DNA from 2 places in the Paenibacillus sp. V4I7 genome. Region 1 is predicted to be linked to the other one. Evidence: a T-box and tRNA genes for the amino acid it is inferred to sense, from the RefSeq annotation. Region 1 holds a T-box; the other holds one or more tRNA genes.
The links. A T-box is a leader RNA that pairs with one kind of tRNA and senses whether it is charged. The one in region 1 lies ahead of leuS (leucine--tRNA ligase), so its partner is inferred to be a tRNA-Leu.
Positions count from the first base shown of each region.

Region 1 (16,449 bases):
AATAAATATACTTGTTATTTGACGTATACCAGACCGATTAGTTTCAACTCCGCCTCACAAACCGCTCTCCCCTCTCTCTCATCATTCAAATTACTCTCCATTGTAAGCTTTTTTATAAGAAGGGATAGTACTATGTTTGGATAGTACCGCCTAAGAAATTACCATAACCGATTAATTCTAACCGAAGTGGTAAATATTACAGATGAGCTATTCGAAAGTGGAGGAATGCATCATGTTCAAACAATTATTTGGCAGAAGGAACCTAACCCCTCAGGTTCACAACCAGACAAACACTTCAACTTCAACTTCAGATTCCAGTAAACCGTTATCATCGTCATTGCAAGAAAATTTGGCTACCATTCAGACGATCCTACACCATCCAAGCGATCTACTCATTAGACAGTTTACAATCAGTAAAGAGCAATATCCGTGTGCTTTAGTCAGCATTGATGGTTTGGTCGACATAGCTATGATTAATGAGCAATTACTAAGCCCGATGCTCCATTCCTTCGATCGTCCTGTTTCCTCATCTTCGGATTTATTAAACATTTTGAAGCAGCAAATTCTAACGGCTTATGAATTGAATACGGTCGAACTTTTGGATGACGCTTTAATGGCCATTCTATCAGGCGATACGCTCCTTCTAATAAACAATCTCGCACAATGTATCATCATTTCCAGCTGCGGTTGGAAAACCCGTTCGATTGAAGAACCACAAACAGAATCGATCATTCGGGGACCAAGAGCAGGTTTTACAGAAGACATACGTACGAACACCGCTTTGCTTAGAAGAAGAATTAAAGAAACCAACCTTGTTTTTGACACCTATCAAATCGGGCAAAGAAGTAGACGTGAAGTGGTCGTCACTTATATCGCTGACATTGTGCATCCGGATCTTGTTAAAGAAGTTACTCGCAGAATCAAGAGCATAGACATAGATGATATCGAAGGTTCCGGTTACTTGGAGCAATGGATAACAGATAGCTTCCTTAGTCCATTTCCACTCATTATGAATACAGAACGACCTGATCGCGTATCTGGAGCACTTCTCCAAGGTCGAGTTGCCATTCTGGTAGATGGAGACCCCTTCGTCCTCATATTGCCAATTACATTCGCTTCGAGCTTGCAATCACCCGAAGATTACTATCAGCATTGGCTCATCTCGACGTTGACTCGGGTACTCCGATTAATATCAGCTTTCATTGCTACCTTTTTGCCAGCTATTTATATTGCTTTGCTCGAATTCCATCATGGGATGATTCCTTCTAAGTTGGCTTTCTCCATCGCTGGAGCTCGGGAAGGCGTGCCTTTCCCCGCGGTCGTCGAAGCCTTCGCCATGGAATTTACGCTTGAGCTTCTCAGGGAAGCAGGACTCCGATTACCCAAACCAATCGGCCAAACCATTGGAATCGTCGGTGGTTTGGTTATTGGAGAATCTGCTGTTGCTGCCGGTATAGTAAATCCCGTTATGGTCATCGTTGTAGCCGTCACAGCCATCTCTTCCTTCTCATTGCCTTCTTATTCGTTTGCTATCTCACTGCGCGTCATGCGATTCAGCATAATGTTGGCCGCTGCTTTTCTAGGCTTATATGGCATCATCTTAGGCTACATCATGATCAATATCCACCTAGTGAACCTAAAGAGCTTTGGCATTCCATACTCCACCCCTTTTGCACCACTTTTAATACGGGACTGGAAAGATCTCATTTTAAGATCCCCCCTGCTATTCGTGACAAAGCGGCCAAACATAATGCAAACTAAAAATGATCAGAGAATGAAAGGAAGGAGAAACAGAAGATGAAATCTTTTGAATATGGAGATAGCGAGATCGGTTTCATGGATATAGTCATCACGATTACATCCATGATTATTGGCGTTGGTATACTCTTTCTGCCGAGGGAACTAGCCAAAACAATAAAATCTTCTGACGGGTGGGTATCCATGCTTTTGGCTGGTCTTCTCGCGATCGGCTCAGCCTGGATTCTAGCCAAAATTGCGATTCATTTTAGCAAACAAGGTTATTTTGCTTATGCCTCAGCAGCCGTCACGAAGCCTATTGCCATCATTGCAATCATTTCTCTCACCCTTTACTTTATCTGCTATAGCGCTTATGAAGTTAGGGCTATTGCTAATATTTCCAAACAATATCTTTTTCAGCGTACTCCTGTTGAAGCTATCTCCCTATCGTTCTTACTGGTTGTCGTATATGCCGTTTCTGGCAGCCGTGTCGGTCTTATTCGACTTAATATTTTATTTCTGCCCATTGTTATCTTCATCTCATTAGTCGTACTTACTTTTAGCATGGGCATGTTTAACGTAGACGAACTAAAACCGTTTCTGATCTCGGATTGGAAAAGCATGGCGAAAGGAATACAAACCAGCGCTTTCTCACTCCTTGGTTTCGAAGTCATCTTAATTTACATTACCCTAATGAATCGCCCCAAGGATGCCCCAAAAGCGGTTGTCATCGGGGTAGCTATTCCTATTGTACTTTATACAGCATTCTACCTTGCATGTATTGGTGTGTTTTCACAATTCGCGCTTGAACAAATTACTTATCCCGTCGTTGAGCTTGCCAAAGAAATGCAAATTCCAGGCGCATTCTTTGAACGGTTTGAATCTATCTTTTTTACAATCTGGACGATGGCTGTCTTCACCACGACTTTCATGGCCTATGACTGTGCCATCTATCTGCTTATGTCCATATTTACCAAAACGAAGAAAAAAACATGGGTATTCATTTTAAGTCCTCTCATTTATTTACTGTGCATGTTCCCAAGAAACTTGACTGATTTCGGTATTTTGAGCAGTCTCATTAGTTATGTTGGACTAGTTGTGGGTCTTTTGTTTCCCATCCTCATACATCTCGCTGCTAAGGTTCGAGGAGTAAAAAGTGATGCTTTTTAAATGTTGGACCTGTTGGTTAAGTCTTGGCTGCATCATCTTTCTCTTAACAGGCTGCTGGGATCGTATAGAAATTGATCAACGTGGGTTTGTAGTAGGCGTTGCCATCGATTATAACGAAAATAGCTCGAAACACAGATACAAGGGTACTTATCAGATTGTCGTACCTAGTGGCTTGAAAAAGAGCAGTCAGGGACAAAGTGGAACTGGCAGTCCCGGTAAAGCTTATTTTAATTTATCAACATCTGAAAATTCCATGCCTGCCATTAGCGCAAAAATGGCAACCAGGACGAGTCGTTCACCTTATTTCGAACATCTTAAAATCATTGTCATTTCCAGTGAGGTGGCTAAAGACGATACTAGGTTTGCCAATGTGTTAGATTTTTTTCTGCGAAATAGTGAAATGAGACGAGGCGTACAAATATTAATCACTGAAGGAAAAGCTGCGGATATTTTGGATATACAAGCAAATAATGAAACAACACCCATAGATTATATTACCTCCATTGCCAAAAACGATCGAAAAACTAATTACATGTTGCCCCAATCACGAATCGGTGATGTCCATGAATATTTGGTCAAGCATGAAAGTTTTGCTATTCAAACCATCCACATGGAAGATGAAGGGATCACATTGACCGGAAGTGCCATATTCGATGGACGATCCAAAAAAATGATCGGATTCTTGACAGGCGAAGAAACGCAAGGGTTGAACTTCATTACTGAAAAAGTAAAAGGTGGTACCATCGATGCTAAGGTTAAGGGTCACAGCATTGGCTTTCAAGTGGAACGAGCGAAAAGTAAAATTTCGATGCATCAGCTAAGTCCGACAAAGTTCCAGTTCAACATAAACCTCGTAACAGAGGGCACTCTTGATAAATCTATTGCTGGTTATGATCCTACCGATTCAGAGGCAATTCAAACATTGGAGAAAAGTATAGAGGATAGTATCCAATCCAATACCCACAAAACAATTAAAAAACTACAACAGACTTATAAAAAGGATGCATTGGGACTGGGTGCCTATCTATTTCAAAATCATTATAAAATCTGGAAACCGATAGCCGAAGATTGGGAAGAAGGGTTACATTTATTCACTCAATCTGAGATTAACGTGCGTACAGAGGTAATTATTCGGCGGATCGGTAATATCATCCAAACGACAAAGGAGTAATGCAAGTATGTGGTTTTCTTTCATTGGAAGAATGCCTTCAGGGATGGTACTTATCTGTACCATTCTTTCATTCGTGATTCCCTATAGTATTCATTGGATATACAAGGAGCTTCACACGAATGGTGATCCACCTTGGAAACAGGAACCTGTAGAAGAAGAACGAAAAGATCCACAATCGAACAACTCTTGATAGAGATCATTTAGAGGTCAGTTCATCCATTATTTTTACACGCGAGTAAATGCCCTCTTTGCGGACCTCTAGTTGCACTTCCCCCATTTGATCTGTACGTAACACCTGCACCTCATTTTCTTCCAAACGCCTTAACACATCAGGTGCTGGGTGACCATAGCTATTCATACCTCCTACAGATATGACCGCCCATGAAGGCTTCCAAAAATCGAGCCACCCTGGTGTCGTGGACGTTTTGCTGCCATGATGAGCAATTTTTAGTACATCGACCCTGTGATTTATATGTTGTTCTTGATCTATTAACGAAGGATGTTCTTTTAAATAATCGACCACAACAGCTTCAGACTCTTTCTCCATATCCCCTGTAAATAACCAACGCGTCCCCTGCATCTCGAGCAAGAAAACAACGGACTGCGCATTCTGTTCTTTGACAATTTCAATGAGCTGATTATCTCTTTCCAATGGATACAGAACCTGCAATCTGGTAAGCGGATCAATCTGAATCCAATTGCTTACATTCGCAGGCAAAAGCGGCACTTTTCGCGTTAGCAGGGTGTCAAATAATTTCTCTATGCTTGCCCCTGGCTTGAGCGTTCCATTAAAGAGAAACTGCTTGACGGGCATTTGCGCAATAACAGCCTGCAGACCCCCACTATGGTCCGCATCTTCATGTGTGAGAACAACGAGATCAATCTGATGAACACCACGTTTCTTGAGCAGCGGAACCAGCAGCTTTTGGCCAACTTCATAAGGATCCTTACGAATTTTCCAAGCCTCACCAGGCTTCCTAAATGTAAGAGTCCCTCCACCATCAACCAGAATATGTCGACCATAAGGCGTCCGAATCAGTATAGCATCACCTTGACCAACGTCGATAAATTGAACAAGACCGGACCGGTTGAAGCGCTCAGGCGAATACCCCATCCAAAGCAATAACAGGAAACCTCCTGTCGCACATACGAGCCATTTCGATAAGTTCACCTTCTTTTTGCCTTTAACACTTACCAAAATAACCGGAGGCTCTCCCCCAGCTTCTTGCGACATGCGATGACATAATCCATAAATCAAAATGAGAAAACCATAATAAAAAGTTATCCAGGGTAAGCTTGGCGACGGCCATAGCAACTTAAATTGGTGCAAATGTTGAAGCTTGTCTGTCATCCAGAAAATCACTTCGTTTAACCAAGAAATAAGCATACCGATGCTTCTACCAGCAGGGACATAAATAATTCCCAGAACTAAAGCTAGCAGGCCAGCGGGGAATACAATCATGCTAATAACAGGAACCAAAATGGCATTAGCTAGCCAAGACAATAAAGAAAACTGATTAAAATAATAAATAGATACCGGGAAGGATACCATTTGGGAAACAAGCGTGATGGAGGCCGTATTTCTTATAATTGGGGAAGAAATCCACGGAACGATTAAATCATTGACTCTTTGTACCCCAACAATAAGACCAAGTGTAACCAGAAATGAAAGCTGAAAGCTGACATCCAGCAAAAAGTATGGATCCCACAAAAGCATGATCCATGCGACAATCGCCATAACATGTAAAACATCCTTAAAGAGCCCTTTCCGAGCTGCATAGAGGGCAATTATAGACATGAGTCCGGCCCGAACGATCGAAGGGGAAGCACCTGTCAATAGGATATAAAACGGCAATAACCATATACAGATTAGCAAATAGGTCTCCTTCGCCAGCTTTAATCGGCGCATGATCCAAATACATACACCGAGAAAAACAGCAATATTTAAGCCGGATATGGCTAAAATATGGGTCAATCCCAGCTCCGAAAATTGCTGGAAGCGCTCCGGATCGAGATCGTCCGTCTGACCGATCAGCATGCTCTTCATGAACCCCGCCTGCGGCGCGGGGAAGATAAGATCCATGCGCCTGCTGAGGGCGCCGCGCAGCTCGTCGTTCCAGCGCAGCAGCTGGACGACGCTTATACGCGCTTCCGCAGGCTCGACCTGCGCCTGATCCACCCCTTTGGCAGCGAGCAGCCAATGGGTGTGGTGAAGGCGCAGGTATCGGCGGTAGTCGAAGCCGCCGAAGTTGCGGGCGGGGGACGGGCTGCGCAGCGTCCCGTGCAGCGTCAAGGCGTCGCCTCGGCGCCAGCCCGACGCCACCGCCTGCTGCTCCTGCTGGAGCAGGCGCAGCGAGACCTGCACACTTTCCCCGCCGAGGGGGAAAGCTTCCGTGCTTGGGAAGCGGATGGATTCCGCTTCCATCGTGAAGCTGGCCCTGTCGCCGTCGACGGTGACAGGGCTGGAGAATCGGCCGAGCAGCGTGACCTCGCTGCCGTCCAGGGTCTGCTGCTGCTGCGCCTTCGGGAGCAGCGCAGAGACGTTGCGCTGGTCGGTCCATTGGAAGTAGCCATAGGCTACTCCGACCAGCAGCAAGGCGCACAGCGGCTGTCTGCCAGGCAGCCGCAGCGCATAGATGACGATAAGCGCGGCTAACAGCAGCGTACTCGTCATCAAAGATAACCACCGCAGCTCGGTATAGAGCGCGAGCACGTAGCCAGTTATCCACAGACAACACCCTATAACAACTGGTCGTTTCACTAGCATTTGCATATACATTTGCTTCCCCCTCCTCTTGAATGTTATAAAATCGAATTGTATTCATTTACATAAGTTACGTAATTGAAGAAACCTATACTTTGAACTTCATCATTAATCATTAATCTTCAACTTCAATATTCGTCTTTCATCTTTCACCTTTCATCTTTCACTTTCATCATTCACCTTCATCAACTTCAACATCATTGGATTTTTTACAATGTTTTTCACTCTCAGACTTCAGAAAACAGGTTCTATTGGATTCCAATAGAAGTCTCTTGAAAAGACAATTTCCAAGGAAAATCATATATTTCATTGGATTATTTCCAGTCAAAGCACGATAACCCGTGTCAGAATAGCCATTACACTGTATTTACTCCAATGAAAATGTAGGTACCGCATAGTTACAGTGCCTTGATATCCACACTTTTCCCAGCTGAATGAACAAACAAAAAAACCTCTCCCCAGAGCAGCCCTAACGGCTGCTTCTAGAAAGAGGTTCTTCCCCTTGTTTCAGTAGACCATTTAATTCACAACTTCAGATACAGTGCCAGGTGGAGGTTCATATCCTTCCAATCTACGGAAAACGATGCCTCTGTCTTCCATCAAATGGCTTACTTTTTCATGATCCTTGGGATACCCGCGATGGAAAACGATTTCCATTACACCGCTATTGGCCAGCATATTCGCACATGTCCAGCAAGGCTGATCTGTAACATAGACAGTCGATCCTTCGCGATCTTCCCGATCCGTAAATAGCAGCAAATTTTGCTCTGCATGAATCGTTCTAATACATCGCTGTTTACGAATAACTTCCTCGGTACCATCCACCACTTTAAGCTCAATTTCTTCTACAAGCATGCAGCCTGCCTCTGTACAATCGGGAACACCCATAGGTGCACCATTGTAAGCTGTTCCAAGCAGCTTCTTGCCCTGAACCAACACTGCCCCCACATGCCGACGGTTGCATCTTGATCGAGTTGATGCCATGTAAGCTATATCGAGGAAATAAGTATCCCAATCTTTACGGATGCTCATAACGGATTGCTGACTCCTCCTTCCGAAGACCCATGTGTAGTCATTGGATCCTTTTTTTCATTTCTAGTATTCTCTCATATTTCCTTGCAAAATAAAAGGAAGGAAAGGACTATGTTGAAGTTACATAAAGAAATGCTTTCAATTTCTCGAGCATTTTCTCCCCGATGCCCTTCACTTCTATCAGCTCTTCAATCCGGTTAAATCGCCCCTTTTTCAACCGATAGTCCAATATAGCCTTTGCCTTGCTCGCTCCAATACCCGGTATCTCATCTAACTGTTCAAACGTAGCGGTGTTAAGATCCAATCGCCCGGTAGACCCTGCTGCTGGCAAACTAGCTTCCGGCTTTTCATTAGATACAACAGAAGGCGTAGGTATTGCTGTAAGTGCAGGTATCGTTGCTTTAGTTTCTGTGTTTATTGATGCCTTTGGTTCTGCTTCTAACGCTCCTTTCGGTTCTGTTTCTATCGTTGCCTTCTGTTCTATTCCTAAGGTCGATTTCGAATCTAATTTGCTTGTAAGATTCGATTTAGGTACCTGGTCCTCTTCAGTTTGTGAAATCATAGCCTGCATTTGAGTGTTCAAAGGTATAAAATCTGTTTGTATCATAGATCTGCCTCCACGAAGGAAAGGCAAAACGACGAAAGCAAATAAACAGATCGCTGCCATCATGATTAGTATCCTTCCTTTTTTGTAACCAAAAAAATCCACGAATTCCCTCCTAAGAGTTTTGCTTTAGCAAAACTAACTTCGTAACCATAAACTTTAGATTTTTGATTTAGCAAAACTTGCATCTTAAGTCTTTCCGAACATAATTGCTGGCATATGAACATATACATGAAAAAGCATCCGAATGGCAATTAAAACTGACCCCGTTCAATAAACTATGAAAGAAAGTGACTGATTTTTTCGGGAGGGATTACTGGATGAAAGCAGGATTCATCGGTACTGGGAGTATGGGAAGTATTCTGATTGAAGCATTCATTCATTCTGGAGCTTTCAATCCGGAGCAAATTATAGCGGGAAATCGAACAATTCGTAAAGTTGAGCTTCTAGCGGAGACATATCCTGGACTTCATGTTGCCGGGTCGAATAGAGAAGTCGTACTGGGGAGCGATCTCATCTTTCTCTGTGTGAAGCCGTCTGAATTCAAGAAAGTTATTGATGAAATTAAAGAGGACGTGCTTCCCTCTCAACTCATCGTGTCCATTACAAGCCCTGTCCTGCTCAAACATTTGGAAGGTCTTCTGTCGGCGAAAATCAGTAAAATTATCCCAAGTATCACCAACTACGTGTTAAGTGGTGCTACACTATGTATTCATGGGAATCGAATGCAGCCTGAGGATAAAGAATGGCTTGAGAACCTATTTGCGCATATTTCCTCACCTATTCGTGTTTCCGAAAATTATACGCGGATCTCTTCCGACATATCCAGCTGCGGTCCCGCTTTTTTAGCCAAATTCCTGCAATCTTTTATTGATGCGGCTGTTGAGGCAACTGGTATTTCTATTGAGGAAGCGACCTTACTTGCTAGTGAAATGACGCTAGGCACAGGAAAGCTGCTTACGACCGGAGGATTCAACCCTGCTAGTCTGCAAAAACGTGTATCTGTTCCCGGTGGAATAACAGCGGAAGGCTTACGTATTTTGGACAACGAGCTTGCGGGGATATTCTCACGAGTCATTTGTGCTACACATGCCAAATATGAAGAAGACATTGAGAAGGCTGAGCTGCTGTTTACTCTGAAGCAGTAACCTTCCCAAATTGCCAACTTCCCTTGCTATCCTACAACAATATTTACTAATTTGCCTTTTACAACAATCAATTTGCGAACGGCCTTTCCGGCGGTCGCTTCTTTGACTTTATCGAGGTCAAATGCGATTTTCTCCATCGCTGCTTCATCTGTATCCTTGGAAATCAGCACACGATCAACAATTTTACCATTGACCTGTACAACAATCTCAATTTCATTGTCGACTGTCCACGCTTCATCGTAGGTTGGCCATGGCAGATAGGTAATTGACTCTGTGCCGCCAAGCTTCTCCCAAAGTTCCTCGGCCAAATGCGGTGCAATTGGGGATAACATCTGAATGAAATTTTTCATCGCTTCAAGCGGTAAACGCTCTGTTTTATAGGCTTCGTTAACGAAAATCATCATTTGACTGATCGCTGTATTAAACCTAAGGGCTTCGAAATCCTCGGTTATTTTTTTGATCGTCCGGTGCCAAGTACGTTTGAACGCATCGCTGCCCAATGTTTCGTCGGCGCTGATTTTAGCATTTATTTGACCATTCTCGTCAACAAACAGTCTCCATACACGATTCAAATAACGATAGATACCATCCACACCCGTTGTGTTCCAAGGTTTGGTCGCTTCAAGTGGTCCCATGAACATTTCGTAAATACGCAGTGTGTCGGCCCCTTGATCGCTGACAATATCATCTGGATTTACAACGTTACCGCGAGATTTACTCATTTTCTCCATGTTCTCACCAAGAATCATCCCTTGGTTTACAAGCTTATGGAAAGGCTCTTTGGTATGAACAAAACCAAGATCATAAAGCACCTTATGCCAGAAACGCGCATACAGCAAATGAAGAACTGCATGTTCTGCTCCGCCGATATAAAGATCTACTGGCAGCCATTGCTGCTGAAGCTCTTGCGAACAAAACTCTTTATCATTACGCGGATCGATAAAACGTAGATAGTACCAGCAGCTGCCAGCCCATTGCGGCATGGTATTCGTTTCACGGCGAGCTTTCATGCCGGTTTCCGGATCAATCGTATTTACCCATTCCAATACGTTCGCAAGTGGTGATTCTCCTGTACCTGATGGTTTAATTTCATCGACTTGTGGAAGCAAGAGTGGCAGTTGATCCACGGGAACAGGCTTCATTGTGCCATCTTCAAGATGAAGAATTGGAATCGGCTCTCCCCAATATCTTTGACGGCTGAATAGCCAATCTCTCAAACGGTAGGTTACTTTACCGCGGCCTTTGCCGTTTTGCTCTAACCAAGCGATCATATGGCTGATCCCCTGTTCGATGTTCAAGCCATTAATCGGGCCGGAATTGACAATCGCCCCGTCACCAGTATAAGCTTCCTTCTCAACATCTCCACCTTGCACGACTTCGATAATCGGCAAATCAAACTGTTTAGCAAACTCCCAGTCACGTTGATCGTGTCCTGGAACAGCCATGATTGCTCCCGTACCGTAACCGCCAAGCACGTAGTCAGCAATCCAAATTGGCACTTTCACGCCATTAACCGGATTGACAGCATACGCCCCTGTAAAAACACCTGTTTTGTCTTTTGCCAAATCCGTACGCTCAAGATCGCTTTTGCGCGAAGCTTTTTCTTGGTATTCCTTAATGGCAGCTGCTTGATCTCCCGTTGTAATTTGCGTAACAAGCTCATGCTCAGGTGCAAGAACACAGTACGTAGCGCCAAACAATGTATCTGGACGTGTCGTAAAAACCGTCAAACTCTTCTCATTGTATCCATCAATCGCAAATTGGACTTCTGCGCCTGTGGATTTACCAATCCAGTTGCGCTGCATATCTTTGATACTTTCGGACCAATCCAGCTCCTCAAGATCTTCAAGTAAACGTTCTGCGTACTCGGTAATTTTCAGAATCCATTGACGCATCGGCTTACGAATAACCGGATGGTTACCGCGCTCGCTCAGGCCGTCAATCACTTCTTCATTAGCAAGAACAGTTCCCAGCGCTGGACACCAGTTTACGGGCACTTCATCCACATAAGCGAGTCCTTTATTGTACAACTGGATGAAAATCCATTGTGTCCATTTGTAATACTCAGGATCTGTTGTACTAATTTCACGATCCCAATCGTACGAGAAGCCTAGTGATTTAATTTGACGACGGAATGTATCAATGTTCTTCTTGGTGAATTCTCGCGGATCATTTCCCGTATCCAGTGCGTACTGTTCAGCAGGAAGTCCGAAAGCGTCCCATCCCATTGGATGAAGTACGTTAAAGCCTCTCATCCGTTTGAAACGTGAAACGATATCAGTTGCTGTGTAGCCTTCCGGATGTCCTACATGCAGACCAGCTCCGGATGGGTAAGGGAACATATCCAGCGCATAAAACTTCGGCTTATCCGAATTCTCAAGCACCTTAAACGTTTTCTTCGCATCCCAATAAGCCTGCCATTTCGGCTCAATTGCCTGTGGATTATAGCCTTGCTGCTCTTTTGTTTCTTTAGTTTCTTGTGTCATGTGTAAAATCCTCCCTGTGTACAGCCATCCTCTTCATGGTTCAAAAGCGCTGTAAGCGCCAAAAAACCCCTCATCGCTAGCGGATATCGCTAGGGACGAGAGGTTAGATTCCCGTGGTACCACCCTAGTTAACACAAGACATTCTTTGCCTGTGTTCACTCTGCCCCTTAACGCGGGTGAGACGATCCAGCTAGCACCATTTATAGGGATCTTTGAGCGTAGCTCAAAGTCTCTCCGCTATAGGGATCTTTGAGTGTAGCTCAAAGTCTCTCCGCTTAACATGGTGATTCACCTTCTAGCTCCGAGGCGAGTTCACAAGACTAACATCTACCGGCTTCCACCCTACATCCGGCTCTCTGAAAGATGCTGTACAAGCTACTATTCCTCTTCTAAGCTTTAATAATCTAATTAGCTTTGATTATATGTAAAATAATACCGCACTGTCAAGCTGTGATGGACTTCATTCCCGTTATTTCTTTGCAATAAAGAAAGCACGTTCCGTCATAGAGGTAGGTTGCTCCCAAGTAAAATCGGCGGCCATATGTACCTCTGTGAAACCGACAGCAAGCAGCGTTTGCTTTAGCCATTGCAAAGAATAAGCTCGCTGTTGATGAGTTTCATCGATGCGTCGAAATGAATTCGTGCCATCGCTATTTTTGACAAATATGGTCAACTCGTGTTCAATTTGCACTTTTTCTTCATCTAACTCACTTGTCCAAATGTAAGCAACATCTTCTTCATTCAGGAAAAAGGGCTGAGATTCCGCATAAGCGAACAATTGCTCAGGAGTATGCACATCAAAAAGGAAAAGACCGCCAGGCTTGAGCCCCTTAAAGGTTTGGCGAAAAGCATCAACGATATCTTCGTCCTCTAACAAATAGTTGAGACTATCACAGATCGAAAGCGCCACATCCACTTGTTCACCGAGGTCCCATTCACGCAGATCCTGTTGTACCCAATGAATGGCGCCACCGCGCAGTTGAATGTGCTCCCCTGTTTTTTGCTCAGCGACTGCCAGCATGTCTTCAGATAAATCAATACCCGTCAACTCGTACCCTTCCAAAGCTAAAGGAATCGTCAAATTCCCAGTACCACAGCCCAGATCAACAATCGTAGATGGTTTCATACCAAATCGTTCGAAGCTTTCTTTCACGAAACGAAGCCAATCTTCATATGGCATGCTATTCATCAAGCGATCATAGGTATACGCGAATTTTTCGTAACTCATGTTAACCTTGCGTCTCCTCTTGCTTCAGATAGGTCCAATCATCTTCCTGATAGATGAGCCCGTCCTTCATAAGCTTGCCTAATGCGCGTTTGAATGCCGCTTTACTAAGGCCAAACCGATCCTTAATGATCTCTGCAGACGTTTTATCCGAAAATGGCATCGCATTTCCAGGTCGTTCTTGAAGGACACTCAAAATGCGCTCCGAATCTTCATCCATCCCTTTTTCTTTACGGAGTCGCATCGATAGATTGACCCGACCATCCTCTTCACGAACGAATGCGACCCGTACTTCAACTAACTCACCTACACGCAGCAAGCGTGTCCGTTCTGGAGCAGCAATAAGTCCAATAACACCATAGCCGAGGACGCCGGCTTCGCAAATGACAAAGGTGCCAATTTGTAGCGGTCTATAGACACGAGCTTTAACCCACTGATTATTCCAGCTAGAAGGTGCACGGACGCAAAGAGGAGCCAGATCCTCTTCCAGAGCCAGCTTAGCGATTAAACGTCCTTGCCGATCGTGAGCTAAAGTGGCAAATACCTTATCTCCTACTTGTGGACGCAGCTCCTCGAGCTCCGGTACATGTCGGTAAGGAAGTAATAAGTGGCGACCCAGTCCCATTTCCAGAAAATATCCAAATCTAGGGTGAATATCTACAACTTCCAGAAGTCCTACTTCGCCCATGAGAAGAAGCGGACGCTTCATTGTAGCCATCAATCGATCCTGCGTATCGTGGAACATGAAGGCTTCAACATGCTCTCCGGGTTGTATTTTACCTACGATTTCTGCATAAGGCAGAAGAACATCCTGCTGGCCGTCAGTAAGGAAATAACCGTTAGGAGGAACCTCCCTCGCTACCTCTAGGGTAACAAGGGATCCTGCTTCCATTCTCATACGCGCTCCACAACTTTGGCATCAGACCAAAGTCTTTCGATATTATAATATTCACGATCATCGCGGTGGAAGACATGAAGAACAACATCCCCTAGATCAAGCAGAACCCATCTTGCTGTATCAATACCTTCATAGCCTCTGATATTAACGCCATGCTCATGTGCTTTCTTTCTAGCTTCGCCGGCAATCGCTTGCACTTGCGTTTCTGAATTCCCGTGACAAATAACGAAATAGTCGGCAATTAAGGATACGCCTTTCAAGTTTAGTGTTACAACATCTGCCGCTTTTTTATCTTCAGCAGCCTCAACAACAAAAGCCAAAACTTCTTCTGGGTTTTTACTCATTCAATCAACCTCCAGGGTTATGTGTTTATTTGTGTAATCAAATCGTTCCGTGTCAAAATAGTAAGCGGATAAATCCGTTTGCCTTTGGCAATTAAAAAGCTAATCGTGGAATCAAAACCGGCTACCAGCGCCTTCTCTAAGCTTCGCTCAGCGATTTCGCGGATGATATCCACACCCGGAAAGTCACGTCCAGGCTCCATATAATCTGCTAAGCATACGATTTTGTCCATTAGTGTCATCTGAACACGTCCGGAGGTGTGATACCGAATTGCATCTAGTATCTCCTCATCATGGATGCCAAATTGCTCCTTAGCGATAAAAGCTCCAGCATGGGAGTGCCACAGCTCCTTATCATAGTCCAGCAAGTCTTGGGGCAATCCGTTCTCGCGGATAATCTTAGCTTGCTCCTGAACGGGCCAATACTTGCAATAATCGTGCAAAATGGCCGCAAGGTCCGCTTTGACCGGATCTCCACCAAAGCGTTTCGCTAATATAACGCTAGTTTCCATGACACCGAGTGTATGCAGCCAGCGTCGCTCAGGCATTTGTTCCTTTACCGCGGCTATCAGTTCCTTACGATTCATACAATCGGTTCACCTCCATGTAACTATTCACCGAGTCTGGGACAAGGTAACGGACTGAACCGTTCCTTTGCCTTTCCTTACGAATAGCTGTTGACGAAATTTCAATAAGCGGCGTGGGTACAATCGTAACTCGATTACGAATGTTCATAGGCATATGCGACATGTCAAGATCATAGCCAGGTCTAGCTAATCCAATAAAGCGAATATGCCGCACGATGTCATCAATGCGATGCCACTGCGGCAAATATTGAACCATATCGGCACCTATAATATAAGCAAATTCCGTACCTGGGTATTCCTTGCTGAGCAGCTCAATCGTATCGATACTATAAGATACGCCGCCTTTGCTGATTTCGATATCCATTGGACGAAAAAAAGGATTGCCTTCCGCAGCAAGGCAAACCATCTCCCAGCGCTGCTTTGTCGTCGCTTTTGGCGCATTTGGCTTATGCGGCGGCACATTTGCCGGCATCAACCACACTTCGGCGAGATCCGCTTCCACCCTCGCTCTCTCCGCCGCGATCAGATGACCGGTGTGGATAGGATCGAAGGTGCCACCCATTATTCCGACAAGCATACTTCCACCTCTTTAGCGCGGCAGTTCAATCTTCTTCTTGTCACGCGATTCTTTGTAAAGCACGACGATTTTACCGATAACCTGCACGAGCTCTGCGCCAGACTTTTCGGATAATTCAGTACCGACCTCGTCGCGGTCTTCTCCACTGTTGTTAAGTACAGTGATTTTAATCAATTCACGAACTTCCAAAGCTTCTTGAATGTGACGGATTAAATGATCGTTCACGCCGCCTTTACCTACTTGGAAGATTGGATCTAAGTGGTGCGCCATTGAGCGCAAATAACGTTTCTGTTTGCCTGTTAACATGGATGTCCCTCTATTCATTCTTATTCAGCTAACGACTGTTCTACCACCTGTCTCATCGCCGCAACGGGCGCAGGGGTACAAGTCCAATATTCAAAGGCAAAAGCACCTTGATAAATAAACATACCGAGTCCGCCATGTATGCGGGCTCCTCTTGCTTCCGCTTCACGAAGAAATCTTGTAATTCGCGGATTATAAATGAGATCGCTGACCAGATGGTGCGAACGCAGGAGTTCAAGCGGTAGCGGAAGTTCATCAACATGAGGATGCATGCCGGCCGAAGTTGTATTCAAAACGAATTCGACCTCATTTACAACATATCCTAGCTCGTCCATACCAAGTCCAATCGCTTCGGTGTAGCTACTAATCGTGTCGGCAAGCTCCAAGGCCCGTTCTTTGGTACGAT
Region 1 is NZ_JAUSZD010000002.1:4,029,447-4,045,895, forward strand. It holds gene QFZ80_RS19810 (spore germination protein) at 233-1,801, shown strand; gene QFZ80_RS19815 (GerAB/ArcD/ProY family transporter) at 1,798-2,907, shown strand; gene QFZ80_RS19820 (Ger(x)C family spore germination protein) at 2,897-4,078, shown strand; gene QFZ80_RS19825 (DNA internalization-related competence protein ComEC/Rec2) at 4,275-6,857, opposite strand; gene QFZ80_RS19830 (deoxycytidylate deaminase) at 7,362-7,874, opposite strand; gene QFZ80_RS19835 (ComEA family DNA-binding protein) at 7,984-8,481, opposite strand; gene comER (late competence protein ComER) at 8,799-9,626, shown strand; gene leuS (leucine--tRNA ligase) at 9,653-12,112, opposite strand; T-box leader at 12,201-12,513, opposite strand; gene QFZ80_RS19850 (class I SAM-dependent DNA methyltransferase) at 12,582-13,340, opposite strand; gene QFZ80_RS19855 (CvfB family protein) at 13,342-14,235, opposite strand; gene rsfS (ribosome silencing factor) at 14,232-14,579, opposite strand; gene yqeK (bis(5'-nucleosyl)-tetraphosphatase (symmetrical) YqeK) at 14,597-15,163, opposite strand; gene QFZ80_RS19870 (nicotinate-nucleotide adenylyltransferase) at 15,153-15,740, opposite strand; gene yhbY (ribosome assembly RNA-binding protein YhbY) at 15,753-16,046, opposite strand; gene aroE (shikimate dehydrogenase) at 16,067-16,449, opposite strand, start outside.

Region 2 (16,449 bases), 1.6 Mb from region 1:
GGTATGCTGCTGCTCGCATTCGCACATTCGTATTGGGTCGTGTTATTGTCTGTTTGCTTTGTAGGTCTTGGATCAGCCGCCTTCCACCCAGAGGGATCTCGTGTCTCTCACATGGCCGCGGGGAGTCGCAAAGGTCTAGCTCAGTCCATTTTCCAAGTTGGCGGTAACGCCGGTCAATCTTTGGCCCCCATGATGACCAAATGGATTTTCATTCCACTTGGATTATTCGGTTCCATATGGTTCACTGGCGTAGCTGCAGTAGCTATCGCTGTGCAATTATATATTGCTCGCTGGTATAAATCCGTGCTGCTTGCCACACCGGTTAAAGCGAAGACCATCGTACAACGTACCGTTAACCCACAGCGGCGCAAGCAAGTCATGTTTGCGATTTGCCTACTAATTTTTCTTGTGTTCGTCCGTTCTTGGTATGGAGCAGCAATGAGCGGCTACTTTGCCTTCTTCTTGCAAGATACATACGGCATGTCAATCGACCGCGCACAGGACTTTATCTTCTTGTTCCTAGCGGCAGGAGCGGTTGGAACATTTTTTGGCGGTCCGCTGGCAGACCGCTTCGGTAAGCGTAATGTCATTTTCTTTTCCATGCTTGGTTCAGCCCCGTTTGCTTTGCTGTTGCCGCATGTGTCGATAACTTGGGCTTACATTTTACTTGTGATTATAGGAATCATTCTATTATCCAGCTTTTCTGTTACCGTAGTGTATGCCCAAATGCTATTCCCTGGGAAAGTCGGGACCGTATCTGGCTTAATTACAGGCTTAGCTTTTGGAATGGGCGGCATCGGGAGTGTCGTCCTTGGCAATCTCTGCGACACCATAGGCACGGCGCGTGTTATGGAAATGTGTGCATTTCTACCGCTCCTTGGCATCCTGACATTCCTTCTCCCTTCGGATCGCAAGTTAAAACAATGGACAGAAGAAACTAACTAGCAATAAGACCTTGTTAGGCTAGCTGAATGCATCAGCTGCTGAAACAAGGTTTTTTTCGTATATAGAAACTGGGGTGGCTTCGTGCATTCCCTTGATGATATTGATTATCTTGCTGCTACAACCCCCTACCTTGTTGACTGCTAAGCCATTACCTTGCAACCTGCAAACCCATTACTGTCGTGACATACCAACACTTCCTTCAGCCTTATCCCCCTCCTTCCTCCGCCAGGCTTTAGGAACTGTTCAAACACATTTGCTGCGAAATCTGCAGTTAATTTTTAATGAGCTGCTTTTTCATCAGCGATTAACTGCTTTTCCTACATCAAATTCACCCGAAAACGCCCTTTTGAACACGTTAAAGCGAAATTAGCTGCACATTTTGCAGGTAATTCAAAAAAAAGGACGTTAATTAATAATTTTGATGCACTAACTGCATCATATGTGGTTTTGAGCATCACTCAGCTAGCTTCCAGATTACCCCAAAACTTGGCAGGAACGAAAAAACAGTTCGGATCACCTCATCGAGGTGCACCGAACTGCTAATTATAACGACTTATTCGTGGTGTGCATCATGTGTCTCACGCTGGTTGCGGCGACGGGCCACACCGGATTCATAAGCTGCTTCCATGACCGCTTCTCTTACCTTCTCAACAACAGCCGTGTTGAACACACTTGGAATAATGTAATATTCGTTCAATTCATCTTCATTTACTACAGATGCAATAGCTTTGGCTGCAGCCAACTTCATTTCTTGCGTGATGCGCGAAGCGCGGCAGTCCAGCACACCGCGGAAAATCCCCGGGAAGCAAAGAACATTATTAATTTGATTCGGGTAATCTGACCGGCCGGTTGCCATCACACGAACATAAGGCTCAGCTTCTTCTGGCGTAATTTCCGGAGTTGGGTTTGCCATCGCGAACACGATCGGATCAGTACCCATTCTCTTCACATCATCAGCCTTAAGTACACCCGGCCCGGATAACCCAATGAAAATATCAGCACCTGATATAACATCAGACAGTAGTCCTTTTTGTAAAAATGGATTCGTATTGGCTGCATACCATTCCCAAGCTGAATTCGAATAGCTCTCTCCGCGTACGATTGCGCCTTGTCGATCTACACCGATAACATTTGTAACACCGGCAGCTAAAAGCATCTTCGTACAGGCAATCCCCGCAGCTCCAATGCCCGTGATAACTACTTTACAATCTTCCAAATTCTTGCCCACGAGCTTAACAGCATTGAGAAGCCCTGCAAGAATAACTACTGCCGTTCCATGCTGATCGTCGTGGAACACAGGAATATCTAGTTCATTGATTAATCTTTCCTCAATTTCAAAACAACGCGGCGATGAAATATCTTCTAAATTAATACCACCGAATGCTGGTGCAATCGCTTTTACCGTACGAATAATTTCTTCGGTATCTTGCGTGTCCAAACAAATTGGGAACGCATCTACACCTGCCATCTGCTTGAACAGCATGGCCTTCCCTTCCATCACCGGCATCGCCGCTTCCGGACCAATATTTCCTAAACCGAGGACCGCTGTGCCATCCGACACAACAGCAACCGTATTCCGTTTTATCGTCAATGAGTGTGCTTTCGCTGGGTCTTCATGAATTGCCATACAAACCCGAGCAACCCCCGGTGTATATACACGGGATAGGTCGTCCCGATTTTTAATAGGCATTTTCGGAGTAACTTCGATCTTGCCACCCAAATGCATGAGAAACGTTTGGTCTGAAACGTTAATTAACCGAACGCCAGGAATCTCCTTCAATACTTTAGTAATGGATTCCGTATGTTCAGGGTCGCTTACTTTTACCGTAATATCGCGCGTCGTTGTTGTTTTACTAGCTCGTGTTACGTCAATCGCGACAATATCGCCGCCTGCTTCACCTATAGCTGTAGCAATTTTCCCAAAAGTGACCAATTCTTTATGTATTTCCAAACGCACAATAACGCTTGTGCCTCCACCATTTAACCCCGCCATAATAAGGATCACTCCTAAGAAGATAATTAATTGACCATCATGTTAGATCATAACATACAATGTCAATCCTGCCAAAAATCATATTCATCGTGTGCGGCAATCATTAACATGCCTTAAAAGAGCTACACCGCAGCGAATCTCCTCCTCGGTTAGATGTGCAAAACCGAAGATTGCCCCAGCTCGCTCTGGGGGGAGGCCGTAAGTCGCTGCGTCGCTCCACGAGACGCCAGCTTCACGGCATACGGCTGCATAGGAGGCATAGCTGCGGGGGTCGCCCCGCCACCAGCCGAACAAATGCAGCCCGCTATCACTCTCCACCCACTCGAAGAGGGTGGAGAGCTCCTCCTGCAGCAGCTCTTGCAGGAGCAAGAACTTGCTCGCGTACACCCGCCGCATACGGCGCAGGTGACGCTCATAGCCGCCGCTCACCATGAAAGCGGCGAGCGATCGCTGTTCGAGCAGCCCCGAAGGGTGCGGCTCGTAAAGCCGCTTCGCGGCTACAAAAGCGCCCTGCAGCGCCTCCGGCAGCACGACGTACCCGATGCGCAGCTCCTGCAGCATCGTTTTGGAGAAGGTGCCGATGTAAACCACTCGGCCCTCATCTTGGTCTAGCACCTTGAGCGGCTCAATCGGCCGCCCGCGGTGCCTGAACTCGCTGTCATAATCGTCTTCGACGATGACAGCGCCCTGCTCTGCCGCCCAGCGCAGAAGCTGCTGGCGGCGCTCTAAGCCCAGCACCGCCCCCGTAGGGAACTGGCGGCTGGGTGTCACGAACAGCAGCCGTGCGTTCCACGGCTGCGGCACAAGCCCTTGCCCGTCCACCGCCGCGTGGACGGGGACTCCGCCAGCCGCCAGCACAGCGCGGCTGACGCCTTGATACCCCGGGCGCTCCAGTATGACTGGATCGCCTTCATTCACGAGCACCTGGGTCAGCAGCGCTATCGCTTGCATCGACCCGTTGACGATTACGATGCGCTCAGGCGGCGCATCGATTCCCCGCATCCGTCTCAGGTGCTGTGCGATCGCTTCGCGAAGCGCATAATGCCCCTCGGCGATGTAAGCCTCCTCCTCCGGCGACTCCGTCATCCGCCGCACCTGCTCGTACATCCCGCGGTTCCACAGCTCCCGCGGAAACTCATTCATTTGCGGTCGACCCACCGCAAACGAAATCTTTCGCCCCTGTCCTTGTCTCTGCACTTGTCCCTGCACTTGCACTTGCCCCTGTCCCTGCAATTGCCCCTGCACTTGCACTTGCCCTTGCTCTTGCTCTTGCACTTGCCCCTGCCCCTGCACTTGCCCCTGCCCTACCCAATCCCCATCACGAACCCGCATCCCCCAAGCCGACAGTCGAATCTCCTTCCTGCTAACGTGCTCCTTCTTCTCCTGCCCGCTAGCATATACAACAAAAGTCCCTCTTCCTATATCAGCCTGCAAGTAGCCCTCAGCAATCAACATCTCATACACCTGATTAACGGTTCCACGAGACAATCCAAACAAAGCTGCCAGTTCACGGCTCGACAGGAGCTTCGTATGTAACTTCAGTCTATTCGCAAGTATTTCATCATGAAGAGCATGATACAATGCGGCATACTTACTCGCATATCTCGTTCGATAGGAATGGTAGGGTAAATGAAACTCCATGCTTACTCCTCCGATCATTATAGTGAGAATTCGTTTTCCTGCAAATGAAGTAATCGATGATTATCTAGGACAATCTTCTGCAAAAAATGAGGCAACCTACGTTTGTTAGTTACCCTCAGAATTGATTTAGGGGGAACCTAGGTGCGCTATTTCTTGCAAAATGCTTGTTTCGCTCTCAAAAGGGAACGACGTTCCGCGTAATCGCCTCCACTCGAGGAAACAAAGCAATTAGCGCATCGACGTTCCCTCACAGCAAGAAATACGATATCACCATAAAATTGGTACATCTAAATATAACAAAATTGGATCTTTCTATTAATCCACTTTTCTATTATGCTATCTAAAATCTCATAAATATGACCTTACGACAAGGAGAACATGCCAAATGAATCTACAACCTCTTATTTTAGAAGGAGATCGAGTCGCCCTACTACCTATGCAAAAATCCCATATAACCGGCCTACTAGAAGCAGCAGCCGACCCTAACATATGGGCATATATGACGCCGCTTCTTAGTTCCGCAGATGTGGAGAAGTTTGTTCACCAAGCACTTGAAGAACAAAAGGCAGGACTGGGTATCCCTTACAGCGTCTACGACAAGCATACCGATGCTTTCGTAGGCAGCACACGTCTCTTCGATATCTCAGCCCAACATCGGAATCTAGAGATCGGTCATACCTGGTACAATTCCCAAGTATGGCGCACGCGCGTTAATACCGAATGTAAATATTTACTGCTGAACCACTGTTTCGAAACATTAAACCTTCTCCGTGTCCAACTAAAAACGGACCTACGGAACGAACGCTCTCAAACGGCTATTGCTCGATTAGGCGCCCAAAAAGAAGGTATTCTCCGTCAACATCGTATACTTCACGATGGTTATATACGTGACACGGTTATGTTTAGCATCCTCGATACCGAATGGCCCGAAGTTAAACAGCGATTAGAAGGTTTTTTAAATAAAGTTGGTGTGTAATTCCATCTCGAAAATAATCCGAAAATATTTATTTCGCGCAGTGACGTACACTTGTTAAAGTGGTATAATAACTGCAAAAAATGAATAGCTCATTGGAAGGAATGACCCACTCTTATGAATCCTCTGGCACGACAGTTAAACGAGACCCTGGAACGTGAAAATTCTCACGTGCATGACATGCTTTCTGCATTAGGTAGATCGATTTACTTCCCGAAAGAAGGCATTCTCAGCCAATCTGCTGAAGCAAAGGCCAAAGCCAAGAAATACAATGCTACTATCGGTATTGCTATCGAAAATGGTCAACCTATGCATCTGAAGGTCATTCAAGACACACTCTCCACCTACGCACCAAAAGATATATATGAATACGCACCACCTGCAGGTAAACCTGAACTTCGTACAGCGTGGCGCAAAAAAATGCTCGAGGAAAATCCCGAGATTGGCAATAAACTGATCGGTAATCCGATTGTTACAAATGCCTTAACCCACGGTCTTAGCATTGCCGCTGACCTTTTCGCAGATGTAGGCGACGCAGTAATTATACCGGATAAAAACTGGGAAAATTACGAGCTCACTTTCGAAATCCGCCGCGGCGCCCAAATCGTGAATTACCCGTTATATAACGAGCAGCAGAAATTTAATGCAGCTGGACTTCGTGAAGCTCTTTTTGCTCAAAAGTCCAAAGGCAAAGCGATCGTTGTCTTGAATTTCCCGAACAACCCGACAGGCTATACACCTGGGGCTGAAGAGGGGAAAGAAATTACTGCTGCCATCAAAGATGCTGCTGAAGCAGGCATCAACGTCATCGTACTTACGGACGACGCATACTTCGGTCTTTTCTTCGAGGGTTCTCTGCACGAGTCCTTATTCGGTCAATTGGCTGACATCCACCCGCGTGTGCTCGCTGTCAAAATCGACGGAGCCACCAAAGAAGAATACGTCTGGGGCTTCCGTGTAGGCTTCATTACGTATGCAGGCCAAAGCGAAGCACTTCTCAGCGCCTTGGAGCAGAAAACAATGGGGATCATCCGTGCGACCATTTCCAGCGGTCCTCATCCGTCTCAAACATTCGTGCTTCATGCGCTTAACTCTCCAGAGTTTGCACAACAGAAACAAGAGAAATACGAGATCATGAAAGGCCGCGCTAACCGCACCAAGTCCATACTGGACAGTGGAAAGTTCGATGATGCATGGGGCTACTACCCCTTCAATTCCGGTTACTTCATGTGCTTGAAGCTCAAAACTGTTGATGCCGAAGCCTTACGTGTACACTTGCTGAATCAGCATGGTGTAGGGACGATCGCCCTCGGATCTACTGACCTCCGCGTTGCTTTCTCCTGTATTGAAGAAGGCAGCCTCGAGGAACTATTCAACCTTATATATCAAAGCGTTAAAGAAATAGAAACCGTCTCTGCAAGCAAATAATGTGAACAAAAAAGAGCACTTCCTAACCTCAAGTTAGAGAGTGCTCTTTTTGTTCTTCTCTTTTCGTTCTATCACAATAGGAAAACAATCCTCTTAATTCGGCATTTTCGAACAGCCTTTTCGTGGTTTTTCAACTGAATTAGACACTCTACTAGATCACTCTTCATTTTTAATCATAGAATAATTATGAAGTTGAAAATTTGAAGGGGTGATAGATTTGCAATACTCAACATATGGCAGGCATACGGTTGTTGACGTTTGGGGGGTAGATTCCAGTTTTCTAGATAATGTTGATTTTTTACGGCTAATTATGGTGAATGCAGCTGAGAAGAGTGGTGCTACCGTGTTGTCAGTAATCCATAAAAAATTCGATCCAAGTGGCTGTTCAATCCTTGTTCTTCTATCTGAAAGTCATCTTTCCATTCACACATATCCGGAGGAAGGTTTTGCGGCAATAGATGGTTACACCTGCGGAACGAGAGTAGACCCTAAAATAGCAGTCGATTATTTAGTGGATATAATAAAACCCAAGAAAATGTATACAAAAACATTGATTCGAGGTTCTAATGAAATAGATGTCCTAGATTAATATAAAAAGCCTCTTTCGGATGAAGAGGCTTTTTGTGTCGAAGTCAGATGCGTAATGGTTGTTGATCATTCCCTAATGCCCCTATTGCCCCTTTTGCGCGTCTTTTTGCAACAATTCCGCTTTATCTGTCTGTTCCCAAGGAAACTCAACATCCGTGCGTCCAAAATGTCCATACGCTGCCGTGCTCTGATAGATTGGTCGACGTAGATTTAACATCTTAATAATACCTGCCGGACGAAGATCAAAGTGATTGCGAACTAACTGAATAAGCTTGTCATCTTCAATGATTCCCGTACCAAATGTTTCGATAGCTATACTAACAGGATGTGCTACTCCAATAGCATAAGCAATCTGAATTTCACACTTTTGAGCTAAACCTGCCGCAACAATGTTTTTTGCTACATAACGCGCGGCATAAGCAGCTGAACGGTCAACCTTGGTGGGATCTTTACCCGAAAATGCACCTCCGCCATGACGAGCATAGCCGCCATAAGTATCGGCAATAATTTTACGACCCGTTAATCCTGCATCTCCCTCTGGACCACCGATCACAAATCGACCCGTTGGATTAATAAAATATTTTGTTTTCTCATCTATCAAATCAGTTGGAATGACAGGCAAAATCACAAATTCATACATATCTTTTTTAATTTGCTCTAGGGACACTTCAGGATCATGTTGAGCTGAGATTACGATCGTATCGATACGGATGGGGCGATCGCCTTCATATTCTACGCTGACCTGTACCTTCCCGTCAGGACGTAGATAAGGTACTGTACCATTCTTGCGTACTTGAGCCAATTGATACGCCAGTTTATGGGATAGAGCTATTGGCATTGGCATCAATTCCTTGGTTTCACTACAAGCATATCCGAAAATCAACCCTTGATCACCGGCACCCGTTTCTTCCATATCTCCTTCATTCAATATGCCATCGCGGATTTCTAAGGCTTGGTTGACCCCCATTGCAATATCAGGAGATTGTTCATTGATGGCGATTAAGACTGCACATGAATTGGCATCGAAACCGAATTCAGCTCGTGTATATCCAATGTTACTAAGTGTTTTTCGAACAACTTTTTGATAATCAATAACCGCATTCGCTGTAATCTCGCCGGTTACAAGAACAAACCCCCGACCCACACAACATTCACAACCAACGCGTGCATACGGGTCTATCTCGTATATTGCATCTAGTATACCATCAGAAATTTGGTCACAAAGTTTATCAGGATGGCCTTCAGTCACCGATTCAGAAGTAAAGAGATGGTTTCTTTTTTTAATCGTCATATACATGACCTCCCAACTAATAATCCTCTTTTATAACTCCCCCCACCCTGCTATCTGTCTAACGCGGGATGTAATGTCGCTGATTCTTTGCACTTGCCGTCTTTCTAGTACCAATTCTTGTCCGATTGAGAGCGCTAACTTTTCAGCTTTTGCCCGCAAACTAGGATCATTTATACTTTCCATGTCCCATACATGTGATAGACCTATGATTCTACGAATCATTTTACAACCCGCATAGCCCGCAGCATCCTCAAGTATTTGGAGTAAGTAATGATCTACGTATCCCGGAATTACCGCCATTCTTTCTTTAGATTCCTTTTCCCATAAATCCCTAAATTCTTTTTCAAAATATGACCATATTTGTTCAATCATCGTAAGAAGATACGCTTGATAATCCATTCGTTCCTGCGAGTCCGGAGTGTGTCCTTCGTGGGAGGCAAAGCTAAGTAATAGATTTCCTATCACAGCGCCGATATCAAATCCAATAGGTCCATAAAAAGCAAATTCCGGATCAATCACCTTAGTATCCTCTTTCGTTACCATGATGCTGCCGGTATGAAGGTCCCCATGGATGAGTGCCTGGGCATGAGTAAGGAAACCTTCCTTTAATTTTGCGACCTCAAGTTTCAGTTGGTTATTCTCCCATATTTCAACCACCTTATCTGCTATCAATGGATTAAATTGATTAGTTTCTGAAGCGTAATAAGGATCTGTAAAAATGAGATTTTCGGATATCTTACACATTTCCGGATTTGAGAACTGAACCACTTTTTCTTTTTTCACTTGAGATGGTAATGCAAAATCGGACGTCAAATACAAAGTCCGTCCTAGAAAAGTGCCCATATGACATGCAAAATGAGGATAGCGTTCACGGGTAACCAATCCTTTACGCATATTCAGATAGTTCGACAAATCTTCCATCACAGTTAATGCCATCGTACTATCATAATGATAGACATTAGGCACACTACCTGGGCAAATAGAATGTTGAACAATCAATGCCTGACTTTCAAGTCGTGCCCGGTCGAGGGTCAATGGCCAAGATTCCCCAACCACCCGCGCATACGGAAGCGCCTGCTTCATTATGATGCTTTTTCCTGAACTTTTGTCTGTAATACGAAAGACGAGATTTAAATTTCCATCGCCAATCTCTTGGCAAACCAGCTGTGCATTTGTCATAAACATGTTTCTTAACTTTCGGGCGTAATTCAATGCTCTGTATTCATTAAGGGCTTGGTACTGAAGCATACTATCATTCCTCCTTTCTTCCTCAGTAGAAAAGTAATACTATTCTATTAATAATCGAAGAAAGAGAATTTGGTGTATGCAAAAAGCCAAAATAGTAAAACAGACTACATATTTAGGCCACTCTAAGAGAATTTATCGGTGGAACCGAAATGTTGGCAATAAAATGGACCTTCATTTAGCTATATTGATAATTGGAGAACCTAGCATAATAACACAAAAAAACCCTTAACTAGTAAGGGTTTCTTGCTTAAAATTGGGATGCGGTCGGAGGGATTTGAACCCTCACGCCTTGTGAGCGCCACCCCCTCAAGATGGTGTGTCTGCCGTTCCACCACGACCGCTTATGAAAATTAGAAAACTGGGGATCTAGGATTTGAACCTAGGCATGACGGAGTCAAAGTCCGTTGCCTTACCGCTTGGCTAATCCCCATTATTGAAGGGAAAAGGGCGACCGATGGGACTTGAACCCACGAATGCTGGATCCACAAACCAGTGCGTTAACCCCTTCGCCACGATCGCCACAGTAGGGATTTATTCCCTGAAGACTAGATACGAAACTTGCGTAAAGTAATCATGTGCATGGCTACGTTAGACGTAGGTGCTAGCTGCTTAGTCAGCTTTTTGGTTAAGCCCTCGACCGATTAGTATTCGTCAGCTGCATGCATTGCTGCACTTCCACCTCGAACCTATCAACCTCGTCGTCTACAAGGGGTCTTACATACTGGGAAATCTCATCTTGAGGGGGGCTTCGCGCTTAGATGCTTTCAGCGCTTATCCCCTCCGTACATAGCTACCCAGCGATGCCTCTGGCGAGACAACTGGTACACCAGCGGTACGTCCATCCCGGTCCTCTCGTACTAAGGACAGCTCCTCTCAAATTTCCTACGCCCGCGACAGATAGGGACCGAACTGTCTCACGACGTTCTGAACCCAGCTCGCGTACCGCTTTAATGGGCGAACAGCCCAACCCTTGGGACCTACTTCAGCCCCAGGATGCGATGAGCCGACATCGAGGTGCCAAACCTCCCCGTCGATGTGGACTCTTGGGGGAGATAAGCCTGTTATCCCCAGGGTAGCTTTTATCCGTTGAGCGATGGCCCTTCCATTCGGTACCACCGGATCACTAAGTCCGACTTTCGTCCCTGCTCGACTTGTAGGTCTCGCAGTCAAGCTCCCTTATGCCTTTGCACTCTGCGAATGATTTCCAACCATTCTGAGGGAACCTTTAAACGCCTCCGTTACATTTTAGGAGGCGACCGCCCCAGTCAAACTGCCCACCTGACACTGTCCCCATACCGGATCACGGTACCAGGTTAGAACTCCGATACGATCAGGGTGGTATCCCAACGATGCCTCCACCCAAGCTGGCGCTCAGGCTTCAAAGGCTCCCACCTATCCTGTACAGATCGTACCAAAGTCCAATATCAAGCTGCAGTAAAGCTCCATGGGGTCTTTCCGTCTTGTCGCGGGTAACCTGCATCTTCACAGGTATTAAAATTTCACCGGATCTCTCGTTGAGACAGCGCCCAAGTCGTTACGCCATTCGTGCGGGTCAGAATTTACCTGACAAGGAATTTCGCTACCTTAGGACCGTTATAGTTACGGCCGCCGTTTACTGGGGCTTCAATTCATAGCTTCGGGCTTGCGCCCTAACCACTCCTCTTAACCTTCCAGCACCGGGCAGGCGTCAGCCCGTATACTTCGCCTTGCGGCTTCGCACAGACCTGTGTTTTTGCTAAACAGTCGCTTGGGCCTTTTCACTGCGGCCCCCTCGGGCTATTCACCCTACCGAGGCACCCCTTCTCCCGAAGTTACGGGGTCATTTTGCCGAGTTCCTTAACGAGAGTTCTTCCGCGCGCCTTAGAATTCTCTTCTCACCCACCTGTGTCGGTTTGCGGTACGGGCACCTTCGCCTGGCTAGAAGCTTTTCTTGGCAGTGTGAACTCATGACCTTCGGTACTTAAATTTCCCTCCCCATCACAGCCCAGCCTTAACGATGTGCGGATTTGCCTACACATCAGCCTCACTGCTTGGACGAGCATCCATCAGCTCGCGTCACTATCCTTCTGCGTCACTCCATTGCTCATAACGGCTACGGTGGTACAGGAATTTCCACCTGTTGTCCATCGACTACGCCTTTCGGCCTCGCCTTAGGTCCCGACTTACCCTGAGCGGACGAGCCTTCCTCAGGAACCCTTAGGTTTTCGGCGGATCAGATTCTCACTGATCTTTTCGTTACTTATACCGGCATTCTCACTTGTATGCGCTCCACCTGTCCTTACGGTCAGAATTCTACGTACATACAACGCTCCCCTACCCATGCACTAAAGTGCAAGCCATAGCTTCGGTGGCGTGTTTAGCCCCGTTACATTTTCGGCGCAGAGTCACTCGACCAGTGAGCTATTACGCACTCTTTCAATGGTGGCTGCTTCTAAGCCAACATCCTGGTTGTCTGTGCAACTCCACATCCTTTCCCACTTAACACACACTTGGGGACCTTAGCTGATGGTCTGGGCTGTTTCCCTTTTGACAATGGATCTTAGCACTCACTGTCTGACTCCCGGATTTAAGTTTGTGGCATTCAGAGTTTGACTGGACTTAGTAACCCTTGGCGGGCCCCGCACCCAATCAGTGCTTTACCTCCACAACTCAACATCCGAGGCTAGCCCTAAAGCTATTTCGGGGAGAACCAGCTATCTCCGAGTTCGATTGGAATTTCTCCGCTACCCCCACCTCATCCCCGCATTTTTCAACATGCGTGGGTTCGGGCCTCCAGTGAGTGTTACCTCACCTTCACCCTGGACAGGGGTAGATCACACGGTTTCGGGTCTACGTCCACGTACTAAAGCGCCCTATTCAGACTCGCTTTCGCTGCGGCTCCGCCTCTTCAGCTTAACCTCGCACGGGAACGTAACTCGCCGGTTCATTCTACAAAAGGCACGCCATCACCCATATAGAGGGCTCTGACTTCTTGTAAGCACACGGTTTCAGGTTCTTTTTCACTCCGCTTCCGCGGTGCTTTTCACCTTTCCCTCACGGTACTGCTTCACTATCGGTCACTAGGGAGTATTTAGCCTTGGCAGATGGTCCTGCCGGATTCCGACGGGGTTTCACGTGACCCGCCGTACTCAGGATACCTCTAGGGGTTTCGTTCGATTTTGGCTACGGGGCTTTTACCCTCTATGCCGGACCTTTCCAGATCACTTCGCCTACCGAACTAACCCCACAACGAGGTCCTACAACCCCAAGGAGCAAGCTCCTTGGTTTGGGCTATTCCGCTTTCGCTCGCCGCTACTGACGGAATCACTTTTGTTTTCTTTTCCTCCAGGTACTTAGATGTTTCAGTTCCCTGGGTATGCCTCTACTATTGCTATGTATTCACAATAGAGTAACTGCGCATTACCACAGCTGGGTTCCCCCATTCGGACATCCCCGGATCAAAGCCTGCTTACGGCTCCCCGAGGCATTTCGTCGTTCGCCACGTCCTTCTTCGGCTCCTAGTGCCTAGGCATCCTCCGTGTGCTCTTTCTAGCTTAACCATTTATAGGGACCTTTAGCGTTAGCTAAAGTCTCTCCTAAGCTGAAAAAACTTTAAAGATTTTTGCAAGATTCGTTAGAATCAAGCAACCTAAGTTCTTACTTTACGTTTTGTTTCGTTATCTAGTTTTCAAGGAACAACTGTAATGCTTTTGAAAGATTGCTCTTTCAAAACTGAACACGAGTGAGTAAGCGATTTGTATCCTATACTGAGAGACTTTGATCTACGATCAAAGATCCCTATATTAGATACTTGACTGGATCTATCAGATCCGAGTCTCCATAGAAAGGAGGTGATCCAGCCGCACCTTCCGATACGGCTACCTTGTTACGACTTCACCCCAATCATCTACCCCACCTTCGGCGGCTGGCTCCCTTGCGGGTTACCCCACCGACTTCGGGTGTTGTAAACTCTCGTGGTGTGACGGGCGGTGTGTACAAGACCCGGGAACGTATTCACCGCGGCATGCTGATCCGCGATTACTAGCAATTCCGACTTCATGCAGGCGAGTTGCAGCCTGCAATCCGAACTGAGATCGGCTTATAAGGATTGGCTCCACCTCGCGGCTTCGCTTCCCGTTGTACCGACCATTGTAGTACGTGTGTAGCCCAGGTCATAAGGGGCATGATGATTTGACGTCATCCCCACCTTCCTCCGGTTTGTCACCGGCAGTCATCTTAGAGTGCCCACCCAAAGTGCTGGCAACTAAGATCAAGGGTTGCGCTCGTTGCGGGACTTAACCCAACATCTCACGACACGAGCTGACGACAACCATGCACCACCTGTCTCCAATGCTCCGAAGAGGGCACCTATCTCTAGGTGTTACATCGGGATGTCAAGACCTGGTAAGGTTCTTCGCGTTGCTTCGAATTAAACCACATACTCCACTGCTTGTGCGGGTCCCCGTCAATTCCTTTGAGTTTCACTCTTGCGAGCGTACTCCCCAGGCGGCATACTTACTGTGTTAACTTCGGCACCGAGGAATCGAATCCCCAACACCTAGTATGCATCGTTTACGGCGTGGACTACCAGGGTATCTAATCCTGTTTGCTCCCCACGCTTTCGCGCCTCAGCGTCAGTTATAGGCCAGAAAGTCGCCTTCGCCACTGGTGTTCCTCCACATCTCTACGCATTTCACCGCTACACGTGGAATTCCACTTTCCTCTCCTACACTCAAGTCAACCAGTTTTGGATGCGAACCGGGGTTGAGCCCCGGGCTTAAACACCCAACTTAATTGACCGCCTGCGCGCGCTTTACGCCCAATAATTCCGGACAACGCTTGCCCCCTACGTATTACCGCGGCTGCTGGCACGTAGTTAGCCGGGGCTTTCTTCTCCTATACCGTCACACAAAGAGCAGTTACTCTCCTTGCTGTTCGTCTAGGGCAACAGAGCTTTACGATCCGAAAACCTTCATCACTCACGCGGCGTTGCTCCGTCAGACTTGCGTCCATTGCGGAAGATTCCCTACTGCTGCCTCCCGTAGGAGTCTGGGCCGTGTCTCAGTCCCAGTGTGGCCGTTCACCCTCTCAGGTCGGCTACGCATCGTCGCCTTGGTAGGCCGTTACCCTACCAACTAGCTAATGCGCCGCAGGCCCATCTATAAGCCACAGATTGCTCCGTGTTTCATAATTCTCTCATGCGAGAAAACCAGTTATCCGGTCTTAGCTATCGTTTCCGATAGTTATCCCGATCTTATAGGCAGGTTACCTACGTGTTACTCACCCGTCCGCCGCTAACTTATCCCGAAGGATAAGTCCGCTCGACTTGCATGTATTAGGCACGCCGCCAGCGTTCGTCCTGAGCCAGGATCAAACTCTCCATAATAGAAAAGCTGAAATGCTCATTGACTTGCTAGCGAGATTTTACAATCTCTTTTTTGAACGATTTCTCGTTCGTGCTTACTCACTCGTTGTTCAGTTTTCAAAGATCAATTTCTTTCGTTCTTCCGCCCTACTCTCTCGGCCGGATTTATAATATAGCATAGTCGCCTAACCAAATGCAAGCTTTTTTTACTTTTTTCGATAAAAAATTCAGCTCCATTTTGGCCGGAAAATGAATATATCATGCTGAGATCAATCATGCAACCGCCTATTTTTACCAACTTCAAGTTCTTACACGATCCAACATCGTTTCAACAAGCTCTTGCTCAAAATGCTCTTTAAGCGAATCGTTGCTTTGACTAATAGAAAGTTGTATCTCTTTAAATTCTCCAACCAAATTTTGAATGTCTGTCAGTTTCCCCTCTTGGGCCAATCGTCCTGTAAGCTCAATCACATGATAAGCAATTGCTTGATACGCATCGGCAAAGCTTTGGTCAACATCAGCAGCAGCCCGATAATCTGCATAATATCGTTTAAACGTTTGAATGAGTGTTTCGTCCATCTGTCAACTCTCTCCTTTCAAGATAGGAGTCAGTTTGCCTCCAGGAAAGGAAAAATATGCAGCATATAAAAGCAAAAGCTCCCGCTGTCTGGCAGCAAGGAGCTTTTCGCATGATTCATGCCTTTTTCATTTTTTCTGTAGGGGAAAATTATTTGACTTCAATTGAAGTAATAACTTGATTATATCCTTTTAACTGAACCGGATGATTTTGCACTAGTTGAGTACGGTCGCCAGTTATTACTACATTCGGAGATACGTTGTAGATTGTTGCTGTGTTATTTTGCGTTAATGAAACTGTTGCGATCTTACCTTGTGCGTCTGGTGTCGAATAGTTAAATAGGCCAATTACATCAATTGCTTGATTATCTTGAGCCAACTTCGTCACTTGTATAGTAACTTGGTTACCGGAAGTTGTGATA
Region 2 is NZ_JAUSZD010000002.1:5,609,743-5,626,191, forward strand. It holds gene QFZ80_RS26190 (MFS transporter) at 1-945, shown strand, start outside; gene QFZ80_RS26195 (NAD-dependent malic enzyme) at 1,499-2,938, opposite strand; gene QFZ80_RS26200 (aminotransferase-like domain-containing protein) at 3,023-4,579, opposite strand; gene QFZ80_RS26205 (GNAT family N-acetyltransferase) at 4,965-5,555, shown strand; gene QFZ80_RS26210 (aminotransferase class I/II-fold pyridoxal phosphate-dependent enzyme) at 5,670-6,980, shown strand; gene speD (adenosylmethionine decarboxylase) at 7,198-7,569, shown strand; gene metK (methionine adenosyltransferase) at 7,651-8,859, opposite strand; gene mtnK (S-methyl-5-thioribose kinase) at 8,890-10,107, opposite strand; tRNA gene QFZ80_RS26230 (tRNA-Leu) at 10,367-10,448, opposite strand; tRNA gene QFZ80_RS26235 (tRNA-Gln) at 10,466-10,537, opposite strand; tRNA gene QFZ80_RS26240 (tRNA-His) at 10,554-10,626, opposite strand; rRNA gene QFZ80_RS26245 (23S ribosomal RNA) at 10,729-13,646, opposite strand; rRNA gene QFZ80_RS26250 (16S ribosomal RNA) at 13,931-15,472, opposite strand; gene QFZ80_RS26255 (hypothetical protein) at 15,752-16,030, opposite strand; gene QFZ80_RS26260 (S-layer homology domain-containing protein) at 16,179-16,449, opposite strand, start outside.
Region 2: it has a tRNA-Leu gene. The T-box ahead of leuS (leucine--tRNA ligase) is inferred to sense a tRNA for this amino acid. The anticodon was not compared.